Thioclava sp. GXIMD2076: one gene and its partner. The protein of the gene in region 1 interacts with the protein of each later gene in a pairwise test. Links are inferred from orthologs where the notes say so. Each region holds a gene or a part of one and is shown on either strand. Other genes may lie near its edges.

Region 1 (8,516 bases):
TCGTCTGGCGGGCCGAGGCGCTGCAGCGCTTTGCCTATGACCCGAACCTGATGCGGGCGATGATGGAGGCGGGGGTGCATCCGTGGCGCCAGATGGCACGGGTGGTGACCTATCCGTTTGTCCATGGCAGCTTCACCCATGCGGCTTTCGTGCTGGTCTTCATTCTGGCGCTTGGCAAGATGGTGGGCGAGGTCTTCCGTGGCTGGGCGGTGGCTGTGGTGTTCTTTGCCTCCTCCATTCTGGCGGCGCTGATCTATACCGCGCTGCCCTTTACCCAAGGCGCGCTCTATGGCGGCTATCCGGCGGCCTACGGGCTGATCGGGGCGTTCAGCTTCATCCAGTGGACCTATCTGGGCGCGACCCGTGGCAACCGGATGCAGGCCTTCCAGCTGATCGGGTTCCTGATGGGGATCCAGCTCCTGTTCAGCCTGATCTTCGGTGGCACCGATCAATGGATCGCGGACCTTTCGGGCTTCATCGTGGGCTTCGTGGTCAGCTTCTTCGTGTCGCCCGGTGGCTGGGGACGGGTGCTGGCCAAGCTGCGCAACCGGCGCTGATGGTCAAACGTAACGGCGCCTCGCGGGGCGCCGTTTCCGTTTGATTACTTCCTGCGGCGGCGCAGATTGGCCTTGAACTCGGCCAGCCCGAAAATGCCCAAGAGCCCCGCAACCGCGAAATAGACCACGATGCCCGAGCCGCACAGGATCCCCAAGGCCCCCCAGCGTGCGCCATGATCGGCCAGCATGGGCGCAAGCCAGCGGGCGGTATAGACGAGCTGCACCCCCATCACCGCGCAGGCAACGGCGATTTTCCACAGGCTCTTCCAGAAACGCGCATCGGGGCGCGCTGCCTTGCCCAGATTGCGTGCGCCCCACCAGAGCTGGCCGAGCATGACCCAGCCCGAGATCGTGGTGCCCAGAGCGGCAGCGGAGAACCCGATCAGCGGCATAAGGCCGATCGCGGCCACGGCATTCACCACCATCGAGACGACGGCGTAATGGAAGGGGCGGCGGGTGTCCTCGCGGGCATAGAACACCGGTTGCAGCACTTTTTGCAGCACGAAAGCGGGCAGTCCCACGCCATAGATCGCGAGCACCAGAGCGGTGGCCACCGTATCCTCGGCCCGCCACGCGCCACGGTCATAAAGCACCGAGATCAGCTGCGGTGCGATCACAACCAGCGCTACCGCCGAGGGCAGGGTGAGAAACAGCGCGAACTCGGCCCCGCGCGAGAAACTCTCGCGGCCCTCCGCCTCCTCGCCCGCGCGCAGATGGCGCGAGAGGGTGGGCAGAAGCACCGTGCCGATGGCGATGCCCACTACGCCCAGAGGCAGCTGGTAGAGACGGTCGGCATAGCTCAGCCATGCCACGGCGCCTTCGGTAAAGGACGCCACCTGACGCCCGACCAGCAGGTTGATCTGCACCACGCCACCGGCCAGAACGGCGGGGCCCGCGATGACCAAGAGGCGCTTGAGTTCCGGCGTCATGCGCGGACGGCCGGGCAGGAGCGTATAGCCCAGCTTGCGCGCCGCAACCCATGCAAATCCGAACTGCACGACCCCCGTGGCAGGCACTGTCCAGGCCAGCGTGGTGCCCATATCCCAGCCCGCGTAATTGGCCGCCATCATCGCGAGGATGAACATCACATTCATCAGGATCGGGACGATAGAGGCCTCGGTGAATTTCCCGAACGTGTTGAGAATGCCCGATAAAAGCGCCACAAGCGAGACGAAGAGGATATAGATGAAGGTGATCCTGCCGAAATCCACGGCCATGTCGAACCGTGCATCTCCCGCAAAGCCCGCAGCCATCGCCCAGACCAGCCACGGCATGGCGATCGTGCCGATGATCGTGAAGAGGAAGAGGACGGCAAAGAGCCCCTTGAACGCGTCGCGCGCAAGGCCATGCGGGTCCTCACCCGCCTCCACGCGTTTGGCGAACATCGGCACGAAAGCCATGTTGAACGCGCCCTCGGCAAAGAAGCGGCGGAACATGTTGGGCAGGGAAAACGCGACCATGAAGGCCTCGGCCACCGGTCCTGTGCCAAGGTAGGCCGCCATCATCATATCGCGCACAAAGCCCAGAACGCGGCTGCCCAGCGTCCAGAGGCCTACGGTCAGGAAACCCCTGACCAACCGTCCTGCCTTCATCGAATGGCCTTCATCAGTTATTCGCCCGCTTCGCACCGCTTTCGATGTAATCGCGCAGACGTTGTTCCAGTTTCTCGCGCTTGGATTGTGCGTGGAGCTTATGGCCGAACATATCCTTCACATAGAAGGTATCGACCACCTGCGCCCCGTAGGTCGCGATCTGCGCCGAGGCGATGTAGATATTGCTCGAGGCCAAGGCCCGCGTCAGGTCATAAAGGAGCCCCGGTCGGTCGCGGGTGTCCACCTCGACGATGGTGTAGAGTTCCGAGCCGTCATTATCGAACATGATATGCGTCGGGAAGCGGAATTCGCGCTCGCGTTTCTTGACTTTGTCGCGATCTTTCAGCGCATCGCGGGCCACGACCTCGCCCTTGAGGGTCTTGTCGATCATATTGCGCAGGCGCGGCAGGCGCGAGGCCTCGAACGGGTGGCCTTCGGCATCCTGCAGCCAGAAGGCCGCCGTCGCATAGCCGTCCTTGGTGGTATAGGTGCGCGCATCGACGACATTGGCGCCCACCAGTGCCACCGCCCCCGACAGTCGCGCGAAGATACCCGGATGATCCACCAGCGCAAAAGCTGCACGGGTGGCATCGTGATCGGCGTCGACCTGAACATCGATGCGGATCTCGTCATCGGGCAGGTCCCTGAGCAGATGGGCGAAGGCATATTGGGTCTGGGTCGAAAGCCCCTGCCAATAAGCGGGCGTGTGGCGGGCAACCTCGGCGCGACGCACCTTCGGGTCCCAGCCCTCCGCCTCCAGCCGGTCGCGCAGCGCCTTTCGGGCATCCTGCGCGCGCTGGTCGCGGTTGATCGCCTCCAGTCCGTGTTCCAGCGCCTGCGCCGTCTCCGCATGCAGACGACGGATCAGCGTGGCCTTCCAGTTGTTCCACACATTGGGACCGACACCGCGGATATCGCAGACCGTCAGCACCGTCAGCAGGTCCAGCCGCTGGCGCGTTTTGACCACCTTGGCGAATTCCTTGATGGTGCGCGGGTCGGAGATGTCGCGCTTCTGTGCCATGTCGGACATGACCAGATGGTTGCGCACCAGCCACTCCACTGTCTCGCATTCGGCCTCTTTCAGCCCCAGACGCGGGGTGACCGTGCGCGAGATCTTCGCGCCCAGGATTGAATGGTCCTCGGGGCGGCCCTTGCCGATGTCATGCAGCAGGAGAGCCACATACATGACCTTGCGGTTGATCCCTTCCTTGAGGATCTCGGAAGAGAGCGGCAGTTCCTCGATCAGCTCGCCGCGCTCGATCTGCGCAAGCGCCGAGATGACCTGTATGGTATGCTCGTCCACCGTGTAGCTGTGATACATGTTGAACTGCATCATCGCCACGATCGGTTCGAATTCGGGGATGAAGGCCCCCAGCACGTTCAGTTCGTTCATCCGCCGCAGCGCACGCTCGGGATTGCCATGCTTGAGCAGCAGATCGAGGAAGATCCGCCGCGCCTCGGGGGTCTTGCGCAAGGTGTCGTCAAACAGATGCAGGTTCGATTGCACCAGCCGCATCACATCGGGATGGATCAGAAGGCCCGTGCGCAGTGCCTCCTCGAAGACCCGCAGGAGATTGAGCGGATCGGCAAGGAAGGACGCCTCGTCGGAGACGTTGATCCGGCGGATGTCATCGACGAAGGGCGGTTTCAGATGCCGTCTGCGGCGGAAGATGCGGGTGAGTTTGGGCGCATGTTTGACATGCTGTGCCTCAAGCTTGGTCAGGAAGATCCGCGTCACATCGCCCACGATCGTGGCGTGGCGGAAGTAGTCCTGCATGAAAACCTCGACCGCGCGGCGTCCGGCGGTATCCTCATAACCCATGCGTCCGGCCACCTCGACCTGCATGTCGAAGGTCAGCTGGTCGGCGGCACGATGGGCGATCAGATGCAGATGGCAGCGCACCGCCCAGAGATAATCCTCGGCCGAGCGGAAATTGCGGTATTCCTCCTCGGTGAAGGCCCCGAGCGCCACCAGTTCGGCGGCACGGTTCACCGAATGGACGTATTTCGCGATCCAGTAGAGGGTCTGCAGATCGCGCAGACCGCCTTTGCCTTCCTTCACATTGGGTTCGAGCACATAGCGCTGGCCACCCTGACGCTGGTGGCGCTTGGCGCGCTCGTCGAGCTTGGCCTCCACGAATTCGGGCGCGGAATTAGCAAAGAGCTGTTTGCGCAGCTGGGTGGCCAACTTGCGCGCCAGCGCCTCGTCGCCGCATAGGAACCGCTGTTCCAGAAGGGCGGTGCGGATGGTGAAATCCTCGCGCCCGAGCTGGATACAGTCATCGATGGTGCGCGAGGCATGGCCGACCTTCAGCTTCAGGTCCCACAGCATATAGAGCATGCTCTGGATCACGGCCTCGGTCCACGGGCTCAGCTTCTTGTCGCCCAAAAAGAGCAGGTCGACATCCGAATGCGGTGCCATCTCGGCGCGGCCATAGCCGCCCACGCCCAGCACGGTGATGATCTCGGGTGTCTTGCCAGCCTTGGGCGTTTGCGGGTTGAGGTAATCCGAGGCCACATGGACCACGGCGCGCACCATACCATCGGTCATGCGCGCATAATGTTCGACCGTGCTCCGCGCGATGCGGGGATGGCCCGCCAGCTCCGCCTCGATCCACAGGCGCGCCGCATCGCGGGCGGTGTTGAGGAACCGCACCGTGGCGGTGCTGATCTCCTTGGGGTCGCTCAGGCCCTCCAGAACCAGATCGAGAGCCGGGATCAGCTCGTCGCTTTTCAGCAGAAGGGGCGCCTCGTCGGGAAGAGGGGTCGTCAGCCTGTCCTCGGCGGCTATGCTCTGGTCCATCATCGTCTCCCTTGCGCCCTGTCGGTAGCGCTTCATGGAAAAGGGGCGGCCCGCAGATGCGTGGCCGCCCCGTTATGCGTTATGTCCTTGTTACCAGCTGGCTGGCACGCGGAAAAGGGCGATCAGAAGCCTGCGCCCGAGAAGCTGCGCGGCGCGGGGTCGATGACCTGAACCTGACCATTGGCAACCTGAGCCACGGCCAGACCGCGCTCGTTGGTGCCATCCGAGCGCAGACGGAAGACGCCGTTTACGCCCACAAAGCCCGAGCGCTGGGTCAGTCCCGATTTCGACAGCGCATTGGGATTGCCGGATTTCACCAGCGCACCGATGGCCGCGATCCCGTCATAGGCCAGACCCGAGATGGGCGAGGGAGCCTCGCCGAAGGCTGCCTGATAACGGGCACGGAACTGCGCGTTCAGGTTCGGATCGGGGGTGGCGAACCAGCCGCCCTGCAGACCCGGCAGCGAGAGCGTCGCTTGCGGGATATCCCAGCGGGTCAGACCCATGAATTTCTTCTGGCTGGTGTCCACGCCACGCTCGGGCAGCAGCTGCGACAGGAGCGGCAGCGCGCCTGCGGTATCGGCAGTCATGAAGACGGCATCGACATCATCGGCCTTAGCACGGTCGGCGATCTGGCCTGCGGCATTGATCACGCCCTGCTGCGAGAAGGGATAGCTCATCGTGCCGGCGAGGCTTGCGCCCGAGCCGCTGATCGCGTTCTGGATGGCCTGTGCCCCTGCCTGACCGGCCGTGTTCTGCTCATGCACGACGAGGATGTTGCGCTTGCCCGTGCGGGCGGCATAGCGCACCAGACGGTTGGCGGTATTCTCGAAGGTCGGGCCGAGCACGAACACGTTGCCACCTGCAATCGAGGTATTGTTCGAGAAGGACAGCACATTCACATCGCGCGGGGCCACGGCCCGGCCGACGGCATTGGCCGATTGGGCGAAGACCGGACCAAGGATGATCTTGGCACCTTCGTCCACCGCTTTGGTGGCCATGGCGGCGGCTTGATCGGGGCTAGCGCCGGTATTGTAGACGCGCAGGTCGATCTTCACGCCATCGAGATCGGAGATGGCGAGGTCGGCGGCCTGCTTGAGCGAGCGGGCAAAGGTTTCATCACCGGAATTGCCTGAACCGCCCGGAAGCAGTAGGGCGACAGGCACCGGTTTGGAGGTGTCGATTCGCTGACCCGACCCGCTGCCCGTCATCGCGTTCGGGTCACAGGCGGCGACCCAGAACGCAGACATCACAGCTGCGATACGGATCAGTGGGTTGCGGCGCTTTCGTAAAATCGCGAACATGCGGGGTCCTCTGATCATTCGGCAGGGATTGAATTAGGACGAACCCTAGGTGTTTCCATAGGGGAAGTAAACTTGACGAAAGGTGCGCGATGAGCGGGAATTGGCAGGCCGGACAACCGGCCGTGGTGGGCGCGAAAGCGAGCCCGAGCAAACTGGCTGCGGGGTTGCACTTTATCGCCACCCCGATCGGAGCCGCGCGCGACATCACCTTGCGGGCGCTCGACATCCTCGCGACCGCCGATGTGCTGGTGGCGGAGGATACGCGGTCTTTGCGGCATCTGATGGAAATTCATGGGGTTAGCCTGGATCATCGGCCGCTGATTTCCTATCACGACCAGAATGGCGATCAGGCGCGGCCCAAGGTGATGGCACATCTGGCCGAGGGGAAATCCGTGGTGTATGCCTCCGAAGCCGGCACACCTTTGGTGGCCGATCCGGGCTATCAGCTGGGGCGCGCGGCCATCGAGGCGGATGTGCCCGTTTTTACCGCGCCGGGCCCTTCGGCGGCACTGGCCGCGCTGACCATCTCGGGTCTGCCTTCGGACCGCTTCCTGTTCGCAGGCTTCCCGCCGCGGACCTCGAAGGCAAAGCAGGAGTGGTTCCGCACGATGGATAACGCCTCCGCGACGATGATTTTCTACGAAAGCCCGAAGCGGGTGAAGGACACGCTCGAGGATCTGGGCGCGGCTTACGGGTTCGATCGTCAGGTGGTGATCTGCCGTGAACTGACCAAGCGTTTCGAGGAGGCGTTGCGCGGCACCGTGGCGGAATTGCAGGCGGCTCTGGCCGATCGCGAGATCAAGGGCGAGATCGTGATTCTCGTGGATCGTGCGGGCAAGCGCGAGGCGGTGCCCGAGGATATCGAGGCGGCGCTGCGCAAGCTGTTGCCCGATATGAGCGTGAAGGATGCCTCTGCCGAGGTGGCCCAGCATTTCGGGCTCAAGCGCCGCGAGGTCTATCAGATCGCGCTCGGTATGGCCGAGAAATGAGCCATCCGCCTGAGGATACACCCGAAAACCGGCAGCGCCAGGAGCGCGGTCTTCGGGCGCATCTGTCGGGCGAGTTGGCCGAGGCGCAGGTGGCCCGTCACTATGAGGCCTTGGGTTTTGTCTGCCGCGAAACCCGCTGGCGTGGCCCCTATGGCGAGATCGACCTGATCATGGAGGGGTCGTGCCTTGCCTTTGTCGAGGTGAAGCGCGCCCGAACTTTCGCGCAGGCGGCCCCGAGGCTTGCGCCCGCGCAAGTGGCCCGTATCGGGCGGGCGGCGCTTGATTACATCGCCCGCCATCCCGATCTGCGTCTGAAGCCGATGAGGTTCGATCTGGCACTGGTGGATGGCAAGGGAGAGATCCGGCTGATCCCCGATGCCTTCCGCTTCGATCAAGGGGTCTGATCTGTGGAAAATCGAACATCCCCTCCGATCACAGCAAGATTGCATGTGCTTATCATTTCGGTGCACTAAGTCTGCAAACGAAAGGGGGCGCGTATGGCCTTGAAAGTTGCAATCCAGATGGACCCGATCGGTCCGATCAATATCGACGCGGACAGCACCTTCCGCATTGCCGAGGAAGCGCAGGCGCGCGGGCACGAGCTGTTCTATTACACGCCCGACCAGCTGAGCTACCGCGAGGGCGCGATCTATGCCCGTGGCTGGCCGCTGACCGTGCGTCGCGAGAAGGGCAACCATTTCACGCTTGGCGAGAAGCAGGATGTCGACCTGTCGACCTTCGATGTGGTCTGGCTGCGGCAGGATCCGCCTTTCGACATGGGCTATATCACCACCACCCATCTGCTGGACCGCATCCATCCGAAGACCCTCGTGGTCAACGACCCCTTCTGGGTGCGCAATTCGCCGGAGAAGCTCTTGGTGCTGAACTTCCCCGAGCTGACGCCGCCCACGATGATCGCCCGCGATCTGACCACGCTGCGTGAATTCAAGCAGAAGCACGGCGATATCATCCTCAAGCCGCTCTATGGCAATGGCGGAGCGGGCGTGTTCCGTCTGGACCCGAACGATCGCAACCTCGCCTCGCTGCACGAGCTGTTCTCGGGCATCAACCGCGAGCCGCTGATCGCGCAGAAATTCCTCCCCGCCGTGTCCAAGGGCGACAAGCGCATCATTCTGGTCGATGGCGAGCCCGTGGGGGCGATCAACCGCGTGCCTGCCGAGGGCGAGACGCGCTCCAACATGCATGTGGGTGGCCGCCCCGAGAAGGTGGAGCTGACCGAGCGTGACCGCGAGATCTGCGCCAAGATCGGC
Region 2 (3,243 bases), 710 kb from region 1 along the record:
GCTTCCTTGTATTCCGCATCCGTCAGGAATTTCTGCTCGTGCATGAGCGACAGGACGGTGTCGGCCCGTGCCTGCGACCGCGCGAGATTATTGGTGGGGGCATAGCGGGTCGGGGCCTTCAATAGCCCTGCCAGCATCGCCGCCTGCTGCGGGTTCACATTGGCCGCCGAAATCCCGAAATACCGCTGGGCAGCGGCTTCGAAGCCGCGCGCGCCCGCACCGAGATAGGCGCGGTTGAGGTAGATCGTCAGGATATCGGATTTTGTATATTTGGCCTCGAGCGCCAGCGCATAGGGCACTTCCTTGATCTTGCGGGTCAGACCGCCCGACCGGCAGTCATCCTCGTATTCGCCTTCGTTCTTCCACGTCTTAGGATCATAGGGCACACCGAGGCACAGGAGCTTGGCAACCTGCTGGGTGATGGTCGAGCCACCATTGCCCGAGAAGGGGCCGCGCCCCTCGCTGAGGTTGATGCGGATGGCCGAAGCGATGCCGCGCGGGCTGACCCCGAAATGGTGATAGAAGCGGCGGTCCTCGGTGGCGACCACGGCCTCGCGCAGATAGGGCGAGACGTTTTGGGCGGTGATCTGCCCGCCAAAGGTCTCACCGCGCCATGCAAAGACGTCGTTATTTCGGTCGAGCATGGTAACCGAGCCGCGTGTGCGACCGTCCAGAAGCTGGGTCAGCGGGGGGAGGGTGCTGTAATAATAATAGACCGAAATCCCGAGAATGATGGCAATCACCGCCAGCACGCGCCATGTCGCCTTGAAGATCAGGCGACCGAAGAAGCCAAGGATGCCAAGAATGAACCCCAGGATCGGTCCATGCTTGCGCGGGGGCCGTTTGCGCGCCACTTTGGCGGGCTTTTTCGGAGGGGTTTTCTTCGGTCCAGGTTTGCCGCCGCCTGTGTAGCGTCGCTCCGCTACCAGCGGTTTGCGCGGGCCGCCATTATTTGCCATCTGCTCGTATCCGTTCTTGATCGTTCTGGCCAATTTACACGGATTGTTGGTCTTTGTGGAGGTTAGGGTTCTCACGATTCGGTATATTGCGTGATTAAAAAATATACTTACTGTCCAAAAAGTGTGCTTTGCCGGTTCGCTGGGCCACGGGAATGTGAGGCTGACGGCAAGGTTGCCTTGTAACATGCCTAAGTATTGGGCTTTGTGGCGGCATGCCGCCTATCGGTTCCGATAAGCGGAGCTGAGGAGACAGGAAGGAATCGAACGTGAAACTGATTATTGCAGCAATCAAGCCTTTCAAGCTCGAAGAGGTGCGTGAAGCGCTGACCTCCATCGGCGTGCGTGGCATGATGGTGACCGAAATCAAGGGTTTCGGCGCACAGTCCGGCCATACGGAAATCTATCGCGGTGCTGAATATGCGGTGAATTTCGTGCCGAAAGTGAAACTGGAAATCGTCGTGACGGATGGTCTTGCAGACGAGGTCGTTGATACGATTCTCAAGGCTGCAAAAACCGACAAGATCGGTGACGGCAAGATCTTCGTGCTCGACGTCGAACAATCGGTTCGCGTTCGTACCGGCGAAACCAACGAAGACGCTCTCTAAAGCGTCCGTGGGACAGGGGAATTACTGATGAAAAACTTCGGAAGACTTACCGGCCTTGCGGCCGCGGCCGCGCTGGTGGCTATGCCCGCGCTGGCTCAGGATGCACCGGCGGCTCCCTCCGCAGTGCCGACCGACAGCGTCTGGATCCTGAACACGCTGCTGTTCCTCGTGGGCGGCTTCCTCGTGTTCTTCATGGCGGCAGGTTTCGCCATGCTCGAAGCGGGCCTTGTTCGCTCGAAAAACGTGGCGATGCAGTGCCTCAAGAACATCGCGCTCTTTTCGATCGCCTGCATCATGTACTACCTGATCGGCTACAACCTGATGTATCCGCTGGGCAATTGGTCGATCGGCTCCGATGAGACCGGCGGCTATCTGGGCGCGTTCGCGACCGCAGTTCTCGAAGCCGTTGGCGTTGGTGCGGATGCGGTTGACGACTATTCCTATGCCTCGACCGGCTCGGACTTCTTCTTCCAGGTCATGTTCTGTGGCGCAACCGCCTCGATCGTGTCGGGGGCTCTGGCCGAGCGTATCAAGCTGTGGCCCTTCCTGATCTTCACCGCGATCCTGACCGGCGTGATCTATCCGATCCAGGCATCGTGGAAATGGGGCGGCGGCTTCCTCGACAGCCAGTTCGGCTTCCTCGATTTCGCAGGTTCGACCGTCGTGCACTCCGTCGGTGGCTGGGCAGCTCTTGCTGGCTGTCTGATCCTCGGCCCGCGTATCGGTAAATACAAAGACGGCCGCGTGACCCCCTTCCCGGGCTCCAACCTGACCCTTGCCACGCTCGGTACCTTCATCCTATGGCTCGGCTGGTTCGGCTTCAACGGTGGCTCGCAGCTGGCGCTCGGTTCGATCGGTAACGCAGCCGACGTGTCGCGTATCTTCGTAAACACCAACATGGCCGCCTGTGCCGGTGCTTTCGCGGCAATGGTTCTGACCCAGATCCTCTACAAGAAGCCCGACCTTACCATGGTGCTTAACGGTGCGCTGGCCGGCCTCGTGTCGATCACCGCAGAGCCGCTGACCCCGGGTCTCGGCTGGGCCTGCATCATCGGTGCCATCGGCGGTATCATCGTGGTCTTCGCGGTTCCGTTCCTCGACAAGCTGAAGATCGATGACGTTGTCGGCGCGATCCCGGTCCACCTGTTCTGCGGTATCTGGGGCACCCTGGCTGTCTGCATCACCAACCCCGATGCGACGTTCATGGGCCAGCTGATCTCGATCATCATCGTCGGCGTCTTCGTCTTCGTGGTCTCGGCGATCCTGTGGCTGATCCTCAAAGCTGTAATGGGTATCCGCGTCTCCGCCGAAGACGAGACCATGGGTCTCGACAAGGCCGAGCTGGGCATGGAAGCCTATCCGGAATTCCGCTCCTGATTTCAGGTGCAGTGTGAACAAGAAAGGCCCGGATCATCGATCCGGGCCTTTTGCATTGGACAAAGGATGGCAGAACCCGAGGTCCCTCCCGCCACCGCCTCAGCGGTTCTGGTTGTTGAGCGTATTGAGATTCTTGATCAGCGTCTCGAGGATGTCGGTCAGCTGTTCATAGGTGCCCTCCGGCATGCCGGTCATCGATTCGGCATAGACCTTATCGGCGGCGCTGCGGGCATCGGCAAAGGTGCTCTGGGCTTTTTCGGTGGGTGCCACGAGGCGCACGCGCCGGTCATTGGGCGAGGGCG

Evidence for each region.
Region 2: the proteins of WDB91_RS01625 (region 1) and WDB91_RS05065 interact in binary tests that used the Escherichia coli proteins (3 or more experiments, as listed by UniProt). The link is inferred for Thioclava sp. GXIMD2076 from one-to-one orthologs.

The regions. Positions count from the first base shown.
Region 1 is NZ_CP149932.1:321,547-330,062, reverse strand. The notes cover bases 1,963-5,273. They hold WDB91_RS01625 ([protein-PII] uridylyltransferase), read right to left. Parts: upstream 4,953-5,273; coding sequence 2,163-4,952; downstream 1,963-2,162. Other genes in these bases: WDB91_RS01620 (penicillin-binding protein activator), read right to left, coding at 5,075-5,273; murJ (murein biosynthesis integral membrane protein MurJ), read right to left, coding at 1,963-2,149. Also shown: WDB91_RS01635 (rhomboid family intramembrane serine protease), read left to right, coding at 1-557; more of murJ, read right to left, coding at 602-1,962; more of WDB91_RS01620, read right to left, coding at 5,274-6,256; rsmI (16S rRNA (cytidine(1402)-2'-O)-methyltransferase), read left to right, coding at 6,346-7,245; WDB91_RS01610 (YraN family protein), read left to right, coding at 7,242-7,649; gshB (glutathione synthase), read left to right, coding at 7,743-8,516.
Region 2 is NZ_CP149932.1:1,031,086-1,034,328, forward strand. Bases 1-2,894 are described here. They hold WDB91_RS05065 (P-II family nitrogen regulator), read left to right. Parts: upstream 1-1,225; coding sequence 1,226-1,564; downstream 1,565-2,894. Other genes in these bases: WDB91_RS05060 (transglycosylase domain-containing protein), read right to left, coding at 1-959; WDB91_RS05070 (ammonium transporter), read left to right, coding at 1,592-2,894. In the rest of the region: more of WDB91_RS05070, read left to right, coding at 2,895-2,941; WDB91_RS05075 (MarR family transcriptional regulator), read right to left, coding at 3,041-3,243. UniProt on the Escherichia coli protein: Involved in the regulation of nitrogen metabolism. Regulates the activity of its targets by protein-protein interaction in response to the nitrogen status of the cell.